Regions from separate parts of the Parazoarcus sp. PS-13 R2A genome, predicted to be linked through region 2. Evidence: predicted binding sites of a transcription regulator. Region 2 holds the regulator's gene; each other region holds the start of a gene.
The links. Region 2 encodes FNR, which switches genes on or off when oxygen is low (the NO sensors DNR and NnrR bind a similar motif). Its sites were predicted from a motif close to TTGANCTAGNTCAA; they were not measured.
Positions count from the first base shown of each region.

Region 1: the regulator FNR is predicted to act here: its motif matches at 1,517-1,530, upstream of AC22G6_RS08965 (cytochrome-c peroxidase).
Region 3: the regulator FNR is predicted to act here: its motif matches at 1,724-1,737, upstream of nirJ (heme d1 biosynthesis radical SAM protein NirJ).

Region 1 is NZ_JBYEXN010000007.1:147,189-151,346, reverse strand. Features, by position in the region: gene AC22G6_RS08970 (EAL domain-containing protein) at 1-452, opposite strand, end outside; gene AC22G6_RS08965 (cytochrome-c peroxidase) at 449-1,483, opposite strand; gene AC22G6_RS08960 (ferredoxin--NADP reductase) at 1,640-2,416, opposite strand; gene AC22G6_RS08955 (LysR family transcriptional regulator) at 2,514-3,440, shown strand; gene AC22G6_RS08950 (methyltransferase) at 3,508-4,158, shown strand, end outside.
Region 2 is NZ_JBYEXN010000024.1:37,539-41,696, forward strand. Features, by position in the region: gene AC22G6_RS18515 (sulfite exporter TauE/SafE family protein) at 1-153, opposite strand, end outside; gene hemN (oxygen-independent coproporphyrinogen III oxidase) at 222-1,613, opposite strand; gene fnr (fumarate/nitrate reduction transcriptional regulator Fnr) at 1,736-2,476, shown strand; gene AC22G6_RS18530 (SirB2 family protein) at 2,494-2,883, opposite strand; gene AC22G6_RS18535 (Crp/Fnr family transcriptional regulator) at 3,005-3,691, shown strand; gene AC22G6_RS18540 (PHA/PHB synthase family protein) at 3,810-4,158, opposite strand, start outside.
Region 3 is NZ_JBYEXN010000015.1:42,255-46,412, reverse strand. Features, by position in the region: gene AC22G6_RS14490 (cytochrome D1 domain-containing protein) at 1-461, opposite strand, end outside; gene nirJ (heme d1 biosynthesis radical SAM protein NirJ) at 461-1,669, opposite strand; gene AC22G6_RS14480 (formate/nitrite transporter family protein) at 2,080-2,892, shown strand; gene AC22G6_RS14475 (bifunctional protein-serine/threonine kinase/phosphatase) at 2,946-4,158, shown strand, end outside.

The DNA of each region.
Region 1 (4,158 bases), on a different contig from region 2:
GTTGCGAGCGGCAGATAGGCAAGGGAGTTGCGGAGCACCGAGTGCTCGCGCTTGAACAGGTCGATCTGGCGGATCTTCTGTTCCAGCACATCCCGGTATTGTGCGACGCGGTTCAGCACCTGAAGACGGTCATTGGCGGACAGAAAGCCGGGTACGTCCTTGAGTTCGGACACCACCTCGTGCAGTTCACCGGTTGCCGTGCCGATGGTGTCGAAGTCAACCTGAATGCCGACGCGGCTGGCCAGCACCGCAGCGTTGAGTTCGGCGTCCGCCTGACGCAACAGCCTGAGTTCGCGCGCATAGTGCTCATGCGCCTGGGGCGAGATCGCATCGGCGCGCAGGAACAGCCAGCTCAGCAGGCTGGCAGCAATGCCGATGGCGACCAGCATCCACGCGAAGCCGGTGCGACTGACGATGGTGGGCAGCAGTGTCGGCCGTTCGTGGGCGCTCACTGCAGGGGGGCTCCACGAAAACTGCCGCTGAGCGTGTGCAGAAACGCCACGAGAAGCCGACGGTCCTCTGTGGTGAGCGGTCGGCCGAGCTGATAGCGTGCCATGATTTCTGCTGCATCTTCCAGTGTCTCGACGCTGCCATCGTGAAAGTAGGGGGCGGTGAGGGCGACGTTGCGCAGACTCGGGACGCGGAAAACGTATCGATCCTCCTGGCGGCCGGTGACGTTGAAACGGCCGAGGTCGGTCGGGCTGCTCATGCCTTTGTCGGCATAATAATCGCCCATCACGCCGAAGCGCTGGAACAGGTTGCCGCCGACATTGATGCCCTGATGGCAGCTGGCGCAACCGAGACTCTTGAAACGGGCGTAACCCTCGATCTCATCGGCGCTGAGGGCGTTGGTCCTGCCACGCAGGTACTGGTCGAACCGGGCGCCGGGTGTCAGCAGGCTGCGCTCGAAAGTAGCCAGTGCATCGGCGATCGTTTCCGCGCTGATGCCTTGTGGATAGAGCTCGGCAAACAGGCTGCGATAGTCGTCGCTCTTGTTCAGACGCTCGATCACCAGGCTCCAGCTGGAGCCCATTTCCACCGGGTTGTGAAGCGGGCCGGCAACCTGCTCTTCCAGCGTTGCGGCCCGTCCGTCCCAGAACTGAGCGAAGTTCAGGCCGGCGTTGAATACAGTCGGGGCGTTGGCGGTGCCGAGTGCGCCACCCACCCCTCTGGAAGCGGGCAGACCGTCGGTGCCGGCCCTGTCGAGCGGGTGGCAGCTGGCGCAGGAGATCGTGTAATCGACCGACAGTACAGGGTCGTGAAAGAGACGTTCGCCGAGGCCAGCGCGAAGCGGGTCTGTAAGCTGCGGATCGGCCGGCAGGGGGGAAATCGGCTCCGCGCGCCGGTCCACGCCGCCCATCATCAGCGTGATGGGCGATGGGGTGGCTGCCGATGGCGCTTCACGCCAGGTCAGGATGACCAGAGTGGCAGCAAATACGGTCAGCAGGCCAGCTATAACAAAACTAGGCGTACTGTCTTTCACCGCGGCATCTTACTTCCGCAGCTTTCAACCGATTTGACCCTGATCAAGGAATTTGAGAACTCTTCGTACTTCCGGAGAAGAGCCGAGAGAACTCTTCAGTAGTATGTCTTCCTGTCTGCCGGCCCGATTGCCGAAACAAGGGGGGCGGTCAATGGTTCAGCGCTCCACGAAAGCGCGCTCGATCACGTAGTCGCCCGGTTCCCCGATACGCTTGGAAATCTGGAAGCCCCGTTCATCGAGCAGGGTGCAGCAGTCGGCGAGCATCGACGGACTGCCGCAGATCATCGCACGGTCAAGCGCGGGGTCGAGGGGCTGCAGATCGCAATCGCTCAGCAGCTTTCCGGAGCGGATGAGATCGGTCAGGCGCCCGTTGTTGCGGAAGGGTTCGCGGGTGACGGTCGGGTAGTAAATCAGCTTTTCACGCACGGACTCGCCAAACCAGGGGTTCTCGGGCAGGTCCTTCTCGATGAAGTCGGCGTAGGCGAGTTCGGACGTATGGCGCACGCCGTGGATCAGGACGATGCGCTCGAAGCGCTCATAGGTTTCCGGGTCCTGGATGACGCTGATGAAAGGTGCCAGTCCGGTGCCGGTGGACATCAGGTACAGGTTGCGGCCGGGGCGAAGGTCGTGCAGCACCAGCGTACCGGTGGGCTTCTTGCTGACCACGATCGGGTCGCCTTCGCGCAGGTGTTGCAGACGCGAAGTGAGCGGACCGTCGGGCACCTTGATGCTGAAGAACTCGAGGTGCTCCTCGTAGTTGGGGCTGGCGATGCTGTAGGCGCGCGTCAGCGGACGGCCGTCGAGTTCGAGGCCGATCAGGACGAACTGTCCGTTCTCGAAGCGCAGGCCGGGGTTGCGGGTGGTGCGGAAACTGAACAGGGAGTCGTTCCAGTGATGGACGCTGAGAATGCGTTCCTGATTCAGATTGCTCATGGTGTGCTCTTGGATGAATGAGTGATGGGCGAAGTTTACCGGTGCTTCTTTACCTGAATGGTGGATAATTCAGCTAAGCCTTACCGGTTTTATAAATATGAAGTACACCCTTCGCCAGATTGAAGCCTTTGTTGCCATCGCCCGCAGTGACAATGTGTCGCGTGCCGCCGAAGCGCTCAACCTGTCGCAATCGGCTACCAGCGCGGCGCTCGCCGAACTGGAGAACCAGTTCGAGCATCAGCTCTTCGATCGTCACGGCCGGCGTCTGCACCTGAACGAGCAGGGACGTCTGCTGCTGCCGCGCGCGGTGGAACTGCTGGATCGTGCGGAGGAGGTGGAGGCGCTGTTGCGTGGAGAGCGCGGACTGGGCAGCCTGCGGGTCGGGGCGACGCTGACCATTGGCAATTACCTGCTGCCGCTGATTGTTTCGGGCTTTCTGCAGCGACATCCGGAAAGCCATGTTCAACTGCAGGTGCAGAACACGGCCAACGTGGTGGCCCAGGTACTTCATCATGAAATCGATCTTGGCCTCATCGAGGGGCAGGTTCTCGATCGCGAGATCGAGATCGAACCCTGGGTGGACGACGAACTGGTGGTGTTCTGTGCGCCGTCCCATCGCCTGGCGCAGCAGTCCACTGCGACCCTGGCCGAAATTGCAGCCGAGCCGATGATTCTGCGCGAGCGCGGATCGGGTACCCGCGAAACTTTCGAGCAGGCCCTGCGCCACTGGGAGGGGGGACTGCGAGTTCAGCTCGAACTCGAGCACACGGAAGCAATCAAGCGTGCAGTGGAGAGCGGACTTGGGATTGGCTGCATCTCGAGGCTGGCGCTGCGCGATGCCTTCAGGCGTGGCAGTCTGGTCCCGGTGGAGACCCCCGAGCTCGATCTGCGGCGTCGTTTTCAGTTCATCTGGCGTCGCGGGAAGTACCATACGGCAGCGATCAGAACCTTTCTCGACGATTGCCGGGCGCTGACGTCCGGCGCTCAGCGCAGTCACGAAATTTCATTGCCCGCGGTCCCCTGACCGCCGCATTTTCATCCTGCAGCGCCGCGGTGCGCGCAGGTCTTCAATCATTCCGGAGTTTCCGACCATGACTGATCCCCAGTTGAGCTGGATCGAACAAGACGAAGCGTGCACTGCGCGCTGGCATTCAGAAAGTGGAACGCCGCCACCGCGTCGCGTGCAGATGGCCGACGACACCATGAACGCGGATACGGCCTTCCGTCTTGCGTGCGAGGGCACGGCCCTGCTGTGGCGTGGCGACTTCCAGAACGCGCGCCTGCTGTTGCAGGCCGTGGCGCGGCGCGCCGAGCCGAAACCGAAAAAGGCTGCGCGCAAGAAGGCCAAGGCGGCCGATGTGACGCCAGCCCATGCCTTCCACCTCTATCGGCAGTCGCAGGCACAGCGCGCCCGTATTCTTGGCATGCTGCTGATTCCCGTGGGCGAGGATTACACCATTCCGCTGCGCCGTGCGCCGGATATCAGCGAAGCCTGCGTTGAGGCTTACGGCGAGAGCACGGGGCCCTTTGTCGTTTCCCTGCGTGAGTTGCTCGGGGTCGTCAGTGCCCATGAGTGGCGCAAGAAGGGCGTTGAGATTCAGGAGCTCGGTGCGCGGATCCATGCGCACTACGGCGTGTATTCGCCGGTGCGCGGCGAATATGTGGATCTCGTCGCCAAGGCGCCGCTGCCGGGCAAGGCGCTTGCGTTCGACATCGGCACCGGTACCGGCGTGCTGGCAGCC
Region 2 (4,158 bases):
GTAGGCGAGATGAATCGGCCACTGCCGACTGCGACTCGACGGCGTCTGCACCTGTACCGTGAGCGCGCCGACAATGCCGCCGCACATCGATACACAGTGGGTGCCGCCAAGGAGGCCGATCAGGAAGACGGCGAGATAACCGGTTTCGGGCATGTTCAATCAGCTATGAAGCGTTTGATGCGGTGCGCGCATTCTACGCTGCACCGCGCCTCCCCGCCCGGTCAGATCACCCGGGAGTAACGGGCCCGCTCGCGATCCGAGCGCAGATAGCGATCGAAGAACATCGCAATTCCCCGCACCAGCAGACGGCCCGCGGGCAGCACGCTGATCCAGTCCTTGTCGATCTTCACCAGCCCGGCCTCTTCCATTTCCTTGAGGTCGGCGATTTCGTCTGCAAAGTACTCATGGAACTTGATGAGGTGTGCAATCTCGATCGACTCGATCGACAGCTCGAAATGGCACATCAGCGCCTGGATGATCGAGCGCCGGAGGAGATCGTCGGCGGTGAGCTCGATGCCGCGCAGCACCGGCAGCTCGTCGCGATCGAGCGCATCGTAGTACTCGTCGAGCGTCTTGACGTTCTGCGAGTAGACCGGACCGATCTTGCCGATCGCCGACACACCGAAGGCCAGCAGGTCGCACTCGGCCTGGGTCGAATAGCCCTGGAAATTGCGGTGCAGACGCCCCTGCCGCTGCGCCACGGTCAGCTCGTCATCCGGCTTCGCGAAATGGTCCATGCCGATATAGACGTAGCCGGCGTCGGTCAGGCGACGGATGGCAAGCTGCAGAATCTGCAGCTTGGAGTCCGCTGACGGCAGATCGATCGGAATGATCCTGCGCTGGGGCTTGAACAGTCCCGGCAGGTGCGCGTAGCTGTACAGCGAAATTCGATCGGGCGAGAGTTCGAGCACCTGCTCCAGCGTGCGGTTGAAGCTGATCACGTTCTGCTTGGGCAGACCATAGATCAGGTCCATGCTGATCGACTTGAAGCCGGTTGCCCGCGCCGCGTCGATGACGAGCTTGGTCTCTTCGACGCTTTGCACGCGGTTGGTCGCAATCTGCACATCCTCGGCGAAGTCCTGCACGCCGACGCTCATGCGATTGAAGCCGAGGTTGGCCAGCATCTCGACGGTGTCGAAATCCACCTTGCGCGGATCGACCTCGATCGAGTATTCGCCATTCGGCACCAGGTTGAAGTGCTTGCGGACCGCATCCATCAGCTGATGCATCTCCGCGTGCGAGAGGAAGGTCGGCGTTCCGCCCCCGAGATGTAACTGTGTGACCTGACGTGCGCCACCCAGGGCCGCCGCCTGCATTTCGATCTCTTTTTCCAGGTAATTCAGATATTTGGCAGACCTTCCATGATCCTTGGTGATGATCTTGTTGCAGGCGCAGTAGTAGCAGATCGTGTTACAAAAGGGGATGTGGAAGTATAATGACAGCGGTCGGCTCACACCGCCGACGGCACGTTTTCCCAGCCAGTCTGTCAGTGCTTGTGCATCGAACGCCTCCACAAACCTGTCTGCGGTGGGATACGACGTATAGCGAGGCCCGTTGATGTCGAATCGTCGAATCAACTGGGGATCAAAGATGAGGTCTGTCTGGCTGGTCATGGTCTGGCTGCGTCGATGTGTTACTTAACAATGGCAGAAAGCCGGCGTTTTGTGGTTGACTTGGATCAACGGCAACATTCTGACTACCCCCAATCCGGAATCGGAGCAAGTTTACAGTGCAAATGAAGGCGACGGTGCCGATCACCGCGGCGGGGCTCAAAACCGCATGTTCACAATGCAATCTGCTGGAGCTGTGCCTGCCGTTCGGCATGACTGACACCGAACTCAACCGCCTCGACGAACTCGTCGGCGGACGTCGGAAGATCAAGCGTCAGCAGCCGCTCTATCGAGCGGGCGAGCTCTTCGAAGCCATCTATGCGATCCGTGCCGGTTCCTTCAAGACCGACGTTCTGCTCGAAGATGGTCGCGAGCAGGTCACCGGATTTCAGATGACCGGCGAGATTATCGGTCTCGACGGCATCAGCACCGAGCTCCACTCGTGCAATGCGGTTGCGCTCGAAGACAGCGAAGTCTGCGTCATTCCCTACGCCAAGCTGGAAGAACTGTCGCGCGAGATCGAAGGCCTGCAGCACCAGTTCCACAAGGTCATGAGCCGTGAGATCGTGCGCGATCACGGCGTGATGATGCTGCTGGGCTCCATGCGCGCGGAAGAGCGTCTGGCGGCCTTCCTGCTCAACATGTCGCAGCGCTTCACCGCTCGTGGCTTCTCGGCCGCCGAGTTTCACCTGCGCATGACCCGCGAAGAGATCGGCTCCTATCTGGGCCTGAAGCTGGAAACGGTCTCGCGTGCCTTCTCCCGCTTTCAGGAAGACGGCCTCGTCGCGGTGCAGCAGAAACATATCCGCATTCTCGACAACGACGGTCTCAAGAAACTCATTCAGCACCAGCCCGGCGCGCGCTGAGCCCCGGACTGTCGCGCTCAGGCAAAGGCGGCGAACCAGCCGCCGACGTTCTTGCTGAGCGCGACCGACACGATCCAGCTGAACACGAGCAGCGCAGCAACGAACGCAGCCCCGCGCACGGTGCGCGTTCGGCCACGTTTCAGGGCAACGGCGCCCAGCAGGATGTAGACGATCAGGCCGATGACCTTGGCGGTCACCCACGGTGCCTGCAACGGGTACTGTTCGATCATCACCGCCAGCGTGATCGCACTGCCAAGCAACACGGTATCGACCACATGCGGCAGAACGCGCGTCAGACGATGTGTGAGCAGACGGCTATCAACAAGCATCCACACTCCCCTGAGCGCGAAGCCGGCAAGGCTCAGAATCACACAGGTGACGTGGATGTGCTTGATCGCCTGATACATCTTTCGTTCCTCCTCGGGGAAAATGCTGACCGGTGCGCCCTGGTCGGGCACCGAACAATGACAGAACAAACAGGATTCGGCCACGCAGGCTAGAATCGAAAGTGAAATGCAGGAGCACGGAATGAACCAGACCGCCTCAGACATCCTTACCCAGCTCCGTCAGATCTCCCTGTTCGGGGAGCTGTCGGAGAGTGAGCTGGAACGTGTTGCACGCTATACCCGCGAACGCCGACTGGGCAAGGGCGAACTGCTGTTCCAGCGCGGCGACGTTGCCCACGGTTTCTATTTCGTCACCGAAGGACAGCTCAAGCTCGGTTTCTCGTCAGCTCAGGGCAACGAGAAAGTGGTCGAAATCGTCGGCCCGCAGCAAAGCTTTGGCGAAGCGGTGATGTTCATGAACCGCCCCTACCCCGTTTTTGCCGAAGCGCTTACCGACATGTCGTTGCTTCATATCGGCCAGAACGTCGTATCCGACCTGATCGATCAGGATCCGCAGTTTGCACGCAAGCTGCTGGCAGGCATGGCGGTCCGCCTGCATAACATGGTGCGCGACGTAGAAACCTATTCCCTGCGCTCAAGCACACAGCGCGTAATCGGTTACCTCCTCCAGCAAACCGAAGAGGACGGCACCAAGGCTTGCGACATCTCCCTGCCCACGAGCAAGCAGGTCATCGCGTCACGCCTGAACCTGACGCCCGAGACCCTTTCGCGGATCTTCCACGACCTGGCAGACCATGGACTCATCACCGTTCACGGCAAGCGCATCACGCTTCACAATCCGCAGGCACTGTCGCGCTACAGCGGGTAGCACTTCACCCGCTCAAGTCCTTCCGTCCCCCCCGAAAAGCAACGGCCTCTTGAACGAGCAAGAGGCCGTTTTTCACGATACCCGGGTGCTGAAAGCCGAAGCCTTCACGCGTCAGCGCTCAGGACTCAAGCACATAGGTTCCTGGCGCCGGTGCGAGAGAAGGAAACTGCTCGCTTGCCGCCGGCCTCGCTTCGATCAGCTCTCCGGCGTGGGGTTTGACCCAGTCCATCCAGTCGGCCCACCAGCTGCCCGCCTGCTCTTCAGTGCGATTGCGCCACTGCTCGGCCGTATCCGAGCGATGCGCTTCACCGGCCCAGAACCTGCGCTTGGGCGGCGTGACGACCGGATTGACGATGCCGAGAATGTGGCCTGAGCTCGAGAGCACATAGCGCTTCGGACCGGTGACGTGGTTGACCACACGGAAAGTCTGCAGCCACGGCGCAATGTGATCGTCCTCTGCGGAAACG
Region 3 (4,158 bases), on a different contig from region 2:
TCGCCGTCGAGGACCGACACGTGATGGTCACCGGTTTCCACCACCAGAAAGAGGTTGAGCGGATCGGCGCTGAACACCGGTGTCGGCGACAGCGTCGCGGGGTCGGTGTGCTGGATGCGCGAGGCGCGAATGTCGGACTCGGTCCATTTGGGCGCCGGCGTGACCGGCGTGTAGATCCATTCGGCAAGGGCGGCGATCTCGTCCTTGCTCAAGACCTCGGCAAACGCCGGCATCTGCGTGGCTGCGCGCCCGCCGGTGATGACCTTGACCGCCTCCCCCTTGCGCAGCCGGGCGAGATTGTCGGGCAGCAGCGCCGGGCCCATGCTGCCCAGACGATCCGGCGCATGACAGGCCGCGCAATGCTGCTGGTAGTTCCGGGCGGTGGCCGGCGCCCCCTCATCGGCCCACGCCGGCAGTGCCAGTGCGATCAGCGCGGCTGCAATCGATGTCGGCAGGCGCATCATGAGCCCACCTTTTCAATCCGCGTCCATGGCGTGTTGAGCACACGCACGGAGCCGTAGTCCGCCGCATCCACGCCGATCTCCGCATCGCTCAGATAGCACGCGGGGTCTTCCGCCCACGGGTTGCCGGTGATCTGTTCCGCACGCACGCGCGAACTGCCATTGCAGATGTCGAGATACCTGCAGGCTCCGCACCGCCCCTCGAGCTTGCGCGGATGCGGCTTGAGCCCGGCCAGCAGCGGATTCGACAGATCGTTCCAGATCTCGCCAAAGGCCCGCTCCCGCACATTGCCCAGGGGGATGTGCCACCACATAGTGTCCGGGTGAACCACGCCGAGATTGTCGATGTTCGCAACGTTCACGCCGCTGGCGTTCCCGCCCCACTGGCGCAGCTTGCCCTCGATGTGTTCGGCATGCTGCGGAAAGCGGCGCCGCACCCAGTGCAGCAGGAACACGCCATCGGCATCGTTGTTTCCGGTCACGAAGTCCTTCTCGATGCCGCGCTGGTGAAGTTCGAGACAGGTTTCGAACAGAAGCTCCATGGCGTCGCGGGTGGTGCGGTGCTGGGCATCGTCGCCACGGTGCTTGTTGCCGCGTCCCGCGTAATTGAGGTGAGAGAAGTAGAACTTGTCGATCGCCTCCTCCTCCACCAGTCGCAGCAGTCCGCGCAGGTCGTGGGCGTTGTCCTCGGTCATGGTGTAGCGCACGCCGACCTTGATCCCGCGCTCAACGCACAGACGGATGCCCGCCATCGAAGCATCGAATGCGCCTGCCTTGCGCCGGAAGCGGTCGTGGGTGTCGGCAATGCCGTCGAGACTGACGCCGACGTAGTCGAAACCGATGTCGTCGATCGCGTCGATATTGCCTTTGTCGATCAGCGTGCCGTTGGACGACAGGGCAACATAGAACCCCATCTCCTTGGCCTGCCGGGCAATGTCGAAAATGTCCGCTCGCAGCAGCGGTTCACCGCCCGACAGGATCAGCACCGGCACCCGCGCCGCCTTGAGGTCACCCATCACCCGGTACACCTCGCCGGTAGACAGCTCCCCGGCGAAGTCCGTATCCGCAGAAATCGAGTAACAGTGCTTGCAGGTCAGGTTGCAGCGCCGGATCAGGTTCCAGATGACGACCGGCCCTGGCGGATTGTGCCGGGGCGCGACCGGGGTGGGATGATCAAGCTCGCGGATGAACTGGGATATGCGGAACATGACGGTCTGGCCTCCTGGTTCCCCGGATTACACCGCACCACGACATGACAATAAATGATGCGGGTCAAGCAAGGGGGCCGATCCCCTGTCGCCGCAGGTTTTTGCATTGCACCAAAAACAGGCAACTCGCGCCCCCCGCGCCCCAATCGGGGGAGCAAAAAGCGCTTCAGAACCGGGCGATCAAGGCAGGAACCCCGGATTCATGGGCTTTTCCATGCTGGCACGCTACATGCTTTTCATAAATCAGCTCGGGCCAACGGCGGCCTGAGGCATGTGCAACAGGGCATCAACCTGAATCAGCGCAGCAAATGGACAACGGCGTCCATTTCCACCCTTCGTTTCCGAGGGCGTGGAGATGGACGCTTTTTTGCGTTCACACGGCTTGCTCACCACTCACCCAGGGGAAAATCATGTCATATATCGCGCCCGCAGAATTCGTCACCAAGATGGTTGACGCAGGAGAGTCGAAGATCTTCATGTCGACTCGCGACACACTGGTCCGCGCCTACATGGCCGGCGCCATTCTTGCGCTGGCCGCGGCCTTCGCGGTCACCATCACCGTGCAGACGGGGCAACCGCTTGCCGGCGCCATGCTGTTCCCGGTCGGCTTCTGCCTGTTGTACCTGCTGGGCTTCGACCTGCTTACCGGCGTGTTCACGCTCTGCCCGCTCGCGCTCATCGACAAGCGCCCCGGCGTCACCGTCAATGGCGTGTTGCGCAACTGGGGCCTGGTGTTCGTCGGCAACTTCGCCGGCGCGCTGACGGTAGCGGTGATGATGGCGATCATCTTCACCTTTGGCTTCACCGAAGCACCCAGCATCGTTGGCCAGAAGATCGGCTCCATCGGTGAAGGACGCACCGTCGGTTACGCAGATCACGGCGCGGCCGGCATGCTCACGCTGTTCATCCGCGGCGTGCTGTGCAACTGGATGGTATCGACCGGCGTTGTCGCCGCGATGATGTCGACCAGCGTGTCGGGCAAGGTCATTGGCATGTGGATGCCGATCATGCTGTTCTTCTACATGGGCTTCGAGCATTCGATCGTAAACATGTTCCTGTTCCCGTCCGGCCTGATGCTCGGCGGCAACTTCTCGATCTACGACTACCTGGTGTGGAACGAAATCCCGACCGTCGTCGGCAACCTGGTCGGCGGCCTCGCCTTCGTCGGCCTCACGCTCTACTCCACCCACGTGCGCACCGCCCCCAAGCGCAGCGCTGTCTGAACCATCATCCGGCACACGGGCCCCACAGATCGCGGGGCCCGTGCCCATGACAGATGTCGAGCACACTCTCGCTGAGCGCCGGCCAGTACTCCGACAAGGGGCGCAAGGAAATCAACCAGGATTTTCATGGCCTGAGCATCCCTGACGGCCCCCTGCTGAACACGAAGGGCATCGCCATCGCCCTCGCTGACGGCATCAGCAGCAGCGATGTCAGCCACGTCGCCAGCGCAGCCGCGGTCCGGAGCTTTCTTGACGACTACTACTGCACCTCGGAAGCATGGACGGTCAGGACCGCTGCGCAGCGCGTGCTCGAAGCGACCAACTCCTGGCTGTACGCGCAGACCCGCCAGAGCCCCTACCGTTACGACGGCGACCGTGGTTATGTGTGCACCCTCAGCGCCCTGATCATCAAGTCCGCAACGGCCCACATCTTCCATATCGGCGACAGCCGGATCTACCGCCTGCGGGACTCGAATCTCGAACAACTCACCGACGACCATCGGATCGTCGTGTCGCATGACACCCACTACCTCGCCCGCGCCCTCGGGATTTCCGCACAACTGGATATCGAATATCAGCGCCTGGCAGTGAAAGAGGGCGACATCTTCGTGCTGGCCACCGACGGGGTGTACGAATTCGCCTCGCCCCGCTTCATCGTCGACGCCATCAGCGAAGCCGCGATGGATCTCGACGCCGCGGCACGGAGCATCGCTGAAGAAGCCCTCACCCGCGGCAGCACCGACAACCTGACGATACAGATCGCACGCGTCGACACCGTGCCCGACGGGACAGCGGCCGAACACAGGCAGCAATGGCTCGACCTGCCACCCGCCCCCATCCTCCAGCCGCGCATGCTGTTCGACGGCTACCGGATCATTCGCGAAATACACGGCAACAGCCGCAGCCACATCTACCTCGCCGAGGACGGCAACAGCGCCACACGGGTGGCAATCAAGATCCCCTCGGTCGATCTGCGCGGCGATCCCGCCTATCTGGAAAGATTCATGCTGGAAGAATGGATCGCGCGCCGCATCAACAGCGCGCACGTCCTCAAACCCAGCACGCTGAAGCGGCAGCGCACCGCGCTCTATGTCGTCACCGAGTTCATCGAAGGCCAGACGCTGGCGCAATGGATGATCGACAACCCGGCGCCACCGATCGAAACCGTGCGCGACATCGTCGAACAGATCGCGAAAGGCCTGCTCGCCTTCCATCGCATGGAGATGCTGCACCAGGATCTGCGCCCGAACAACATCATGATCGACA